Regions from separate parts of the Pseudoduganella sp. GW821-FHT11H04 genome, predicted to be linked through region 2. Evidence: predicted binding sites of a transcription regulator. Region 2 holds the regulator's gene; each other region holds the start of a gene.
The links. The regulator FNR, encoded in region 2, switches genes on or off when oxygen is low (the NO sensors DNR and NnrR bind a similar motif). The targets are predictions, from matches to a motif close to TTGATNNNNATCAA.

Region 1 (2,198 bases), on a different contig from region 2:
GACACGCCTGAAAAAGCCGTGCGCGCCTTCAGCCAGGTCGTGCAGTACTCGCGTAACCAGGCCTTGCTGATTGAAGTGCCGGGCCAGGTGCCGGCCCATTCGGTGCCGGAGCGCCAAGCGGCGCGCCAACTGGTGGAAGCTGCCCGCGCCGCCGGCAATGCCGAATTGTCGCAGGCCGACCTGGCTGCCGTGCTGGCCGCATACGGCTTGCCGCTGGCGCCAAACGTCGCCTGTGGGGACGCGCAACGACTTCGCATCGGCATGCAGCACGACCCGGTGTTCGGCCCCGCCATCAGCGTTGGCCTGGGCGGCAGCGCCGGCCGCGTGGTGGATGACCGCGCCGTCGGCCTGCCGCCGCTGAACACGGTGCTGGCGCGCGACATGCTGCGCCGCACCGGCGTTGGACGAACCCTGGTGGAAGAGCGCGAAATCCTGTGCCGCGCCCTGGTGCATGTGGCTGAACTGGTGGCCGACATCGGCGAAATCGCCGTATTGGAAATCGATCCCGTTACGGTGCAGGACGGTGTGCTGCACGTGCATGGCGCGCGCGCCACGCTCGGCCTGCGCAGACCTGAAAGCAGTATGGCGATCCGCCCCTACCCGCAGGAGCTGGAGCAGGAAATCGCATGGCAGGGGGCACCTTTGCTGCTGCGCCCGATCCGGCCGGAAGATGCGCCGGCGCATGTGCGCTTCTTCAGCCAGCTTGCTCCCGACGACGTGCGCCTGCGCTTCTTCTCGGCAATGAAAGAATTGCCGCCGACCCAGCTCGCGCGCCTGACCCAGATCGACTACGACCGCGCCATGGCTTTCATCGCGACGCGCACCGGCGTTGACGGCCTGCCGGAAACGCTGGGCGTGGTACGGGCGGTTGCCGATCCGGATAACCAAAAAGCAGAATTTGCCATCATCGTGCGTTCCGATTTGAAAGGTAAAGGCCTGGGAAATATCCTGTTCCAGAAATTGCTTGACTATTTCAGCAGCCGCGGCACGCGAGAAATTACAGGCGAAGCGTTGTCCGAGAATATCGGAATGCAACAACTGATGCGAAGATTTGGCGGAACCGTGACGCCGTCGCAAGAAGCTGGTATGGTTGATCTTCGCCTTGCGCTGCATTTGAAAACCTCCTAAATTAGGAGGGCGCTGTGACGTTACATTGATGAATGTCAAAGCGAATCTGTCGGTCTTATTTACACTTGTACTTCCGTTTCCGTAGCGATATTTGGGAGCAAGAATGTTAACGGCCACATATACATTAGTTGCGCTATCCGTTGAACAGGCTAACGTGCGCCTTAGCCTGCTGTCGTTTCAAAAATACGTGCAATCGACGCTGTTGCGGCAACAGCGTTTGACCCTGTCCCAGCTTGAATATGCTTGCGAAACCCTGGAGCGCCTGTACCAGGCCTGCCATTGGCGCAAGATCGAGCTGTACCTGATTCCGGCGTTGCAGAACGCAACGGAGCAGGCTAACCAATTGCTTGATGAATTGAGCCGCCTGAATAATGCAGCCTTGTCCGTGATCCGGCGCCTGCAGACTGAGCTCGATACAGCAAGCGAGCACACTGAACGCCAGGTGGCGGAGATCTGCGAATCGATCGAGACTTTCTGCACGCTGTTATTACAGCGCCTGGAGAAAGAGGAAAAGGAATTGTTCTCCATTGCGAGGTCCGCGATTGGTGGCGAAGCGTGGTTTGACATCGCGAACAAGTTCCTGGCCCATGACGCTCAAGTGGTGGAAGCGCGCCGCGTGCCGTGTTCCGCCGAAAAAGACAGGAAGGCTTTGACCGAGGCCAAGCAGGTGCGTGCATCCCTGCGGCAAGAAGAGCAAGCCGAGATTCCTGTGCCGAAGCTGCGCTACCACCGGCGCAGCCGTTTGGCCCATCGCGCTGCGGATACGGTCTGAACACGCCGTGCCTGCATTCGCCGCCCTTGCCGGGCGGCGCTGCGCTATGATGGTGGTTTTGATCCATTCATAGCACAACTATGTTTGAGTTCCTATTCAAGCAGCAGGCCAGCCAGGCCAGCGTTGCCGGCCAGTCCAGCGCCGGCGGTCCGCAGGCGCCCCTGGGTTCTCCAGCAGAACGCCGCGCGGCGCAAGCTGAGCTTGCCCGCAATATGGCGGGTGATGAGGCTGCTGCGGTCGAGCTCATCCTTAATAGCGAATTTGCCGACGTGCGGCTGGCTGCGGCCGAGCATGTGAT
Region 2 (2,198 bases):
ACTGCGCCTGCCTTTGGAGGATAAAAATGGGTGACAAGATCACCGTATTGCTGGTCGACGACCACGCTATCGCGCGCAACGGCGTGCGCCTGATGCTGGGCACGGCGACCGATATCAGCGTGGAGGGCGAAGCCGGCAACGCCGTGGAAGCCATGGAACGTGCGGCTGAGCGGAGTTTCGACGTCGCTTTGGTCGACATCAAAATGCCGGGCAAGAATGGACTGGATTTGCTGAAATGCCTGCGCAGCGAATACCCGCGCATGGCGGTGCTGGTGCTCAGCACCTATTCGGAAGAGATTTACGCCGTGCGGGCGCTTAAGTCAGGCGCCTCCGGCTACCTGACCAAGGATGCCCCGACCTCGACCCTGATCGAGGCCGTGCGCAAGGCGGCATCCGGCGGCAAGCATGTCAGCCCGGCTCTGCTTGAAAAATTGGCAACCCTGGTTGGGGGCGGCCCAAGCGGCGACCACGAGGAGCTTTCGAACCGTGAGCTGGAAGTTTTCAAGCTTATCGCCCAAGGCGAGTCGCTGGTTCGCATAGGGGAAAAACTACATTTAAGCCCGAACACGGTGACCACCTACCGCAGCCGCATCCTCGAGAAAATGGGCATGTCCAGCAATGCTGAGCTGACGCGCTACGCTCTGGAGCATGGACTGATCTGATGCCTTGTAGGGGATCCACTACAACAACTACACAGGATGCTTGATACCGGGAAATGATGCCGAGGGAGATACTTCTCCCATCGAAAACAAGGAGCAGCATCATGAGCCCGGTCATCCCAATCACCCCTGCAAACGCCACCAAATCCTGCGCACCAGTCGCTGCAAAATGCTCGCTGTGCAGTTTCAATCGACTGTGCCTGCCGCAAGGCCTGGCCGAAGACGATGTCGCCCGCCTTGACCAGATCATCGCACGCCGCCGCCGCGTGGGGCGCGACGAGCCGCTGTACCAGACCGGCGACAGCTTCCACAGCCTGTACGCTGTGCGTTTTGGCCACTTCAAGACCGTCCAGGTGAATCAGCGCGGCGAACAGACGATTGGCGGCTTCCACATGGCCGGCGACCTGCTGGGCATGGAAGCGATCGGTAACGGCCAGCATTCCTGCAATGCTGTGGCGCTGGAAGATAGCGAAGTGTGCGAAATCCCTTTCAGCCGCCTGCAAGAATTAGTGATGCAGATCCCGGGCCTGCTGCAGCAATTCCACCGCACCATGAGCCGCGAAATCCAGCGCGAGCAGTCTGTAATGCTGTTCCTGAGCCATATGCGCGCCGAGCAGCGCCTGGCCATGTTCCTGCTCAACCTCGCGGGCCGTTATGCCCAGCGTGGCTACTCCTCGACCAGTTTCCAGCTGCGCATGTCGCGTGAAGATATCGGCGGCTACCTCGGCCTGACCGTGGAAAGCGTCAGCCGCCAACTGGCCCGCCTGCGCCAGGATGGCTCGATCGTCCTGAATAACCGCGACCTGCGCATCATCGACCGCAACAAGCTGGAAGTCATGTCTTCCGGCGGCATGGCGCAAGAATACGCGGCCGTCGCCTGATCCACGAACCAGCTTTCTCACCTGTAGGGGGTGTATGGGGCAGCTCAGCTGCCCCTTTTTTATGGTTCTTCACGGAATAGCGAGCCCATAGTTCCCGGTATTTCGTGAAGAACTTCTTTATTGCAGCGCGAAGACTTCTTTGGCGGCCATCAGGCCGTTCAGGGCGGCCGGGAAGCCGGCGTAGACGGCCATCTGCATGATGGTTTCCACGACTTCGTCACGCGTCACGCCGACGTTGAGCGCAGCCTGGATGTGGACTTTGAGCTGGGGCGTTGCATTGCCCATTGCCGTTAGCGCGGCGACAACCGCGATTTCACGGCTTCTCAGGTCGAGGCCGGGGCGGGAATAGATGTCGCCGAACGGGAATTCGATCAGGTAGCGGGCAAAATCCGGCGCGATCTCGGCCAGGCTTGCTACAACGCGTTCTCCGATCTCGCCATCGATCTCACGCAGTTTTTCGAGTCCGCGCTCGTAACGGTTTGGGTTGGTGGTCATCAGCAATTCCTCCATTAGTGGTTGAACCTGACGCCAGGGACTGCTCCAAAGAGCGGTAATGCTCGACTTTCCACTGCAGCGTGGCGGCCGATTGCCGCAACGTTTCGATTTCCGCGAGCACGTCCTCCAAATGCTGCTCCAGCATCTGGCGCCGTTCGCCGGC
Region 3 (2,198 bases), on a different contig from region 2:
TGGTCAGCGGTTCGCCAGCGAGCATGTCCAGTTCCACCACGCTGTCCGGGCCGATCTGCATCAGGTCCTGCAACGACAGGCGGGCCGAGCCCACCTCCAGCGTCAGCGTGACAGGAATTTTGCGCATCATGGCCGGCAGGTCGCGGCGGCCGGGACGCGGCGCCGGAACATCGTTCAAATCCTGCGACACCTGGTCGATGATCATCTCCTCCGACATATCGTCCAGCATGGAGTCGTTGGCGCCATTCGGGTTGTTCATCATATTCATTCTGAGTCTTCAAAAGAGGTTAAGCAGAGTTTGCCCTTGTGCTCAGTTACCGCAGCTGTAAACAGGCGGGAGTCTTCGAGCATAACGTCTGCCCTGTGCAGGCTGATCGGGATGACATCGCCCACACGCAAGTCAAACATTGCGCCCAGCGTAGTTTCCTTGGAAACCAGCCTGCCGCTTAGTCCAACCTGGAGCCGCGCCGCCAGCGGCCCTGGATTCTTGCTGCCCTTCTTGCTTGCATCGCGCCCGGGCTGCAGGCCGCGCAGCACGCTGCCCATCACTTGCTTATCGAGTGCGAACCAGGCCTTGCCTTGCAGCTCGCCGTCACTTAGCGAAACGGTAATCACCCAGCTGCCTTTGGCAGGCTGTGCAACGCTGCCGGCTTTAATATTGTCATCTTCGTCAAGCTCCTTGCCGCCATTGGGCAGGTTGCTTTCAATGCGAGCTGCGAGGATGCTGGCCAGCTGTTGCCCGAGCACCACAGCCAAACGTTCTTCAGTAGCGGTAACGCGCACTGCCTGTTCGTCAACTGTTGCTTCAGCGCGCGTCGCGCGGCCGTAGCGAAAATTCAGGAGACTCAGCAACAACTTACGCTCCATCGCAAAGCCGAGCTGGCCCGACGTTGAAGCAAAACCGAGCCAGCGCTGCCGCACTTCGCTGCCGTCGAGACGACTGAAAGTCACCTCGTCAACCTGGCAGGTACCCCAATATCGGCGATGCACATTCAGTCGCATGGACTGCGCCAGATCTTCGCGCAATTGTGCGGCAAATTCGGGGAGCCGGTGGACTGGCCGCCCCAATAAGCAGGGGTCTAAGACTTCGTATCGCACAGTGCTTTGAGTGGAATTCATGGTGGCCCATCCGTCCGCTTTAATCGTATCGCAAAGTTATCCGCTCGGGATGAATTGGTAAGCGTAGAATAACTCAATTCCCTCCGTATTGCCATGGATCAAGTATCTCATCGGTCAAAAAGTCTTTACATAAAAATTGCCGCACGTTAATATTCATTAGTGTTTGGCAATGTCAGTTGGTTGCAAAAACGACTCTTAATGCATGATTTATAAGAGGTTTTGCATTTTGTAAGCGGTTGTTACGAGCACGAATTCGCGCTACACTCCGTATTCCCGTACGGCACTATTTAACATTCACTCCATATTGTTAGTTACTGTCTTGAAGTCAATACAGTTGCTGCAACAACAATAGTTACTTAGCGCCGCGCAACCCACCTGAGGTGCCCTATGGCAAATGAATTCGCAGGCCTGATCAAGGCCGACCTGGCAGCCCTGAACAACGCGGCTTCCGAACTCACCCAGCATGCCACGGCCATCGCTCCGGCGGCGCAATTCAACGCACCGCAGCCAGGTTCCACCTTCTCTTTTGCCCAATCGATGCAAGACGCTGTCGCCGGTGTCAATGCGCAAGACATGAACGCGAGCCAAAAGATGGCCGACGTCGATGCCGGCCGTAGCGACGACCTTGTTGGCGCCATGCTGGCCAGCCAGGAAGCCAGCCTGTCTTTCCAGATGCTGATGCAGGTCCGCAATAAGGTGATGGGTGCGGTGGATGAATTGATCAAGCTTCCGCTGTAAGCTCCTTTTACGCCTTCCCTTTCGAAAGACCACACGTGATCGAGAACCTCAAGTCCGCCTTTGGACGCTGGCGTGGCGCCGCGGCTCCAGCTGTGCCGCCTGCTGTCGTAAAGAACCTGTACCCGCTGCTGTTGCTGGCCGTCGGCGTCACCGCGCTTGTGCTGATGGTAATGTGGAAGGACCAGAGCGGCTACAAGCCTGTCTTTGGCCAACGCGAAAAAGTCGCGGCCGCCGACATGATGAATGTGCTCGATGCGGAAAAAATTTCGTACCGCATTCATCCGGACACCGGCCAGGTGCTGGTACCGGAAGGCAAGCTGGGCCAGGTGCGCATGATGCTG
Region 4 (2,198 bases), on a different contig from region 2:
CCCTTTTTCATTGCTTCGCGATGATCAGATGAGTGGCAGCTGCGCTCGATTCGTGGCCGATCACTTTATAGCCAAGCTGTGCCAGGTCAATTCCTTCAAAAAGACTTTCTCCGGCGCCCAACAGGACTGGCGATTGCACCAGGTGGATCTCATCAATTAGTCCGGCGCGCAGGTATTGCCGTATCGTTGCTGGCCCACCACCTATGCGTACGTCCTTGCCCTTGGCCGCCTCACGGGCCAGGCGTAATGCTTCTTCGAAGCCACCTGTGACGAAATGGAAAACGGTGCCGCCTTCCATCACCAGCGGCGCCCGCGGATGGTGGCTCAGCACGAAAACTGGCGTGTGATAAGGCGGATTTGGCCCCCACCAGCCCTTCCATTCCTCATCCGGCCACGGTCCGCGCACAGGACCAAACATATTCCGCCCCAGGATCCAGGCGCCGAGATTCTCCATCCCACGCTCGGCATAGTCATTGTCCAGCCCCAGGCTGCCCTCCCCGTCACCATGCATGGCCTGGAAAGTCTGGGTCGGGTAGAACCACTGATGCAACTGGACGCCGCCCTTGCCTAGCGGATTTTCAAGACTCTGCTCCGGGCCAGCCCCGAAACCATCAGTGCTGACAGCAAAACACGATACACGCAGCTTGCTCATTGCAACCTCGACGATTAGATTGAAATTGACCCAGATCATGCCGCGTCTTTGCGTAAAAGCCTAGAGTTTTTCCCATATAACCATCCGGAGGACGTCATGGGATACAAGACCGTCGTAGTGCATGTCAACAGCTCCGCGGATACTGAGCGGAGGGTGCGTCTTGCGGGACAGATCACCCGCATGGCAATGGGACATTTGGTGGGGTCCGCAATGAGCGGTATTTCGCGCTTCCTGTATGCCGACCACGCCACTGCCATGGGAGTCAGCATGGCCGCCCAATGCATGGACGAAGCGCGTGAAACCGCCCGCGCCAACCTAATGCGTTTCACCAGCCAATGCCAGATGCTCGACATGCCTTCGGTTGAAGCGCGCCTGATCGACGATGAGGCGGCGGACGGACTTGTTTTGCAGTCGCGCTACGGCGACCTCGTAGTCGTCGGACAGGTGAATCCTGACGACCCGATATCGCCAATGGAAGAGGAAACGCCCGAATACGTGGTTATCAACAGCGCCCGCCCGGTGCTGGTCGTACCCTATGCCGGACACTTTGAAGCGCCCTTCAAGCGCGTAGTGGTCGCCTGGGACGGCAGCATGGAGGCCACGCGCGCCCTGACGGCTGCAATCCCCCTGTTGCAGGCTGCTGGCAAAGTAACGCTGGCCGTCTTCAACGCAGGCCGCCAGCCAGATACCCACGGCAGCGAACCGGGCGCCGACATCGCCCTCTACCTGGCGCGGCATAACATCAAGGTCGAAGTCTCCTCGCAGGTGACCGCGATCGACATCGGGTCCGCCCTGCTTTCGTTCGCGGCCGACGTGGACGCCGACTTGCTGGTGATGGGCTGCTATGGCCACAGCCGGTTCCGCGAAATCATGCTGGGCGGTGCCACACGCACCGTCCTGCAGACGATGACTGTGCCAGTGTTGATGGCGCATTAGGCCTATACTGGCCTGTATGCCAAACCCTTTCGCCCAGGTTGCCGCCGCATGGCTCGCACATCCCGTGGAATTAGCCCGCGCGTGGCACGAACTAGCCACCGTAGCCTGGGCCACGGGCATGCCCGCGCCTGTCGCGGAAGCGGCGGAAGGCGATGACCGCTTTACCGACGAATCCTGGCGCAGCAACTCATTCTTTCATGGCCTGATGCAGCAGTACCTGGGTTTTACGCGCACCCTGGAGCGGCAAATCTACGACACGCCCGGCGTCGATGAACGCGTAGCCCACAGCGCGGCCTTCTGGTTGCGGCATTGGTGCAACGCAGTCGCACCAAGCAACTTCCCGCTCACAAACCCGCAAGTTCTACGCCGTGCCTTTGATACCGGCGGCGCCAGCCTTCGCCTGGGCTTCGAGGAATGGCTGCGCGACCTCCTGGCAGGCGATCTGCGCATGGTGGACCGGGCGCAATTCGAACTTGGGCGCGACCTGGCTGCTACGCCGGGCCGTGTGGTGATGCGCAACCAATTGATGGAATTGATCCAGTACACGCCGGTCGCTGCGAAAGTACGCAGCGTGCCCTTGGTCCTGGTGCCGCCATGGATCAACAAATAC

Region 1: a site for FNR is predicted at 1,154-1,167, ahead of AC1RTP_RS03975 (hemerythrin domain-containing protein). Genes of this name have one in related genera too.
Region 3: a site for FNR is predicted at 1,208-1,221, ahead of AC1RTP_RS05780 (FliM/FliN family flagellar motor switch protein). Genes of this name have one in related genera too.
Region 4: a site for FNR is predicted at 678-691, ahead of AC1RTP_RS22460 (universal stress protein). Genes of this name have one in related genera too.

What each region holds. Positions count from the first base shown of each region.
Region 1 is NZ_JBXARE010000002.1:28,285-30,482, forward strand. Features, by position in the region: gene AC1RTP_RS03970 (bifunctional acetate--CoA ligase family protein/GNAT family N-acetyltransferase) at 1-1,128, shown strand, start outside; gene AC1RTP_RS03975 (hemerythrin domain-containing protein) at 1,232-1,900, shown strand; gene AC1RTP_RS03980 (DUF349 domain-containing protein) at 1,981-2,198, shown strand, end outside.
Region 2 is NZ_JBXARE010000019.1:83,357-85,554, reverse strand. Features, by position in the region: gene AC1RTP_RS26275 (sensor histidine kinase) at 1-34, shown strand, start outside; gene AC1RTP_RS26270 (response regulator transcription factor) at 27-662, shown strand; gene fnr (fumarate/nitrate reduction transcriptional regulator Fnr) at 764-1,540, shown strand; gene AC1RTP_RS26260 (carboxymuconolactone decarboxylase family protein) at 1,658-2,035, opposite strand; gene AC1RTP_RS26255 (MerR family transcriptional regulator) at 1,986-2,198, opposite strand, start outside.
Region 3 is NZ_JBXARE010000002.1:431,248-433,445, reverse strand. Features, by position in the region: gene AC1RTP_RS05785 (FliM/FliN family flagellar motor switch protein) at 1-259, opposite strand, end outside; gene AC1RTP_RS05780 (FliM/FliN family flagellar motor switch protein) at 265-1,119, opposite strand; gene fliE (flagellar hook-basal body complex protein FliE) at 1,507-1,857, shown strand; gene fliF (flagellar basal-body MS-ring/collar protein FliF) at 1,893-2,198, shown strand, end outside.
Region 4 is NZ_JBXARE010000012.1:112,823-115,020, forward strand. Features, by position in the region: gene AC1RTP_RS22455 (dihydrofolate reductase family protein) at 8-652, opposite strand; gene AC1RTP_RS22460 (universal stress protein) at 863-1,588, shown strand; gene AC1RTP_RS22465 (PHA/PHB synthase family protein) at 1,605-2,198, shown strand, end outside.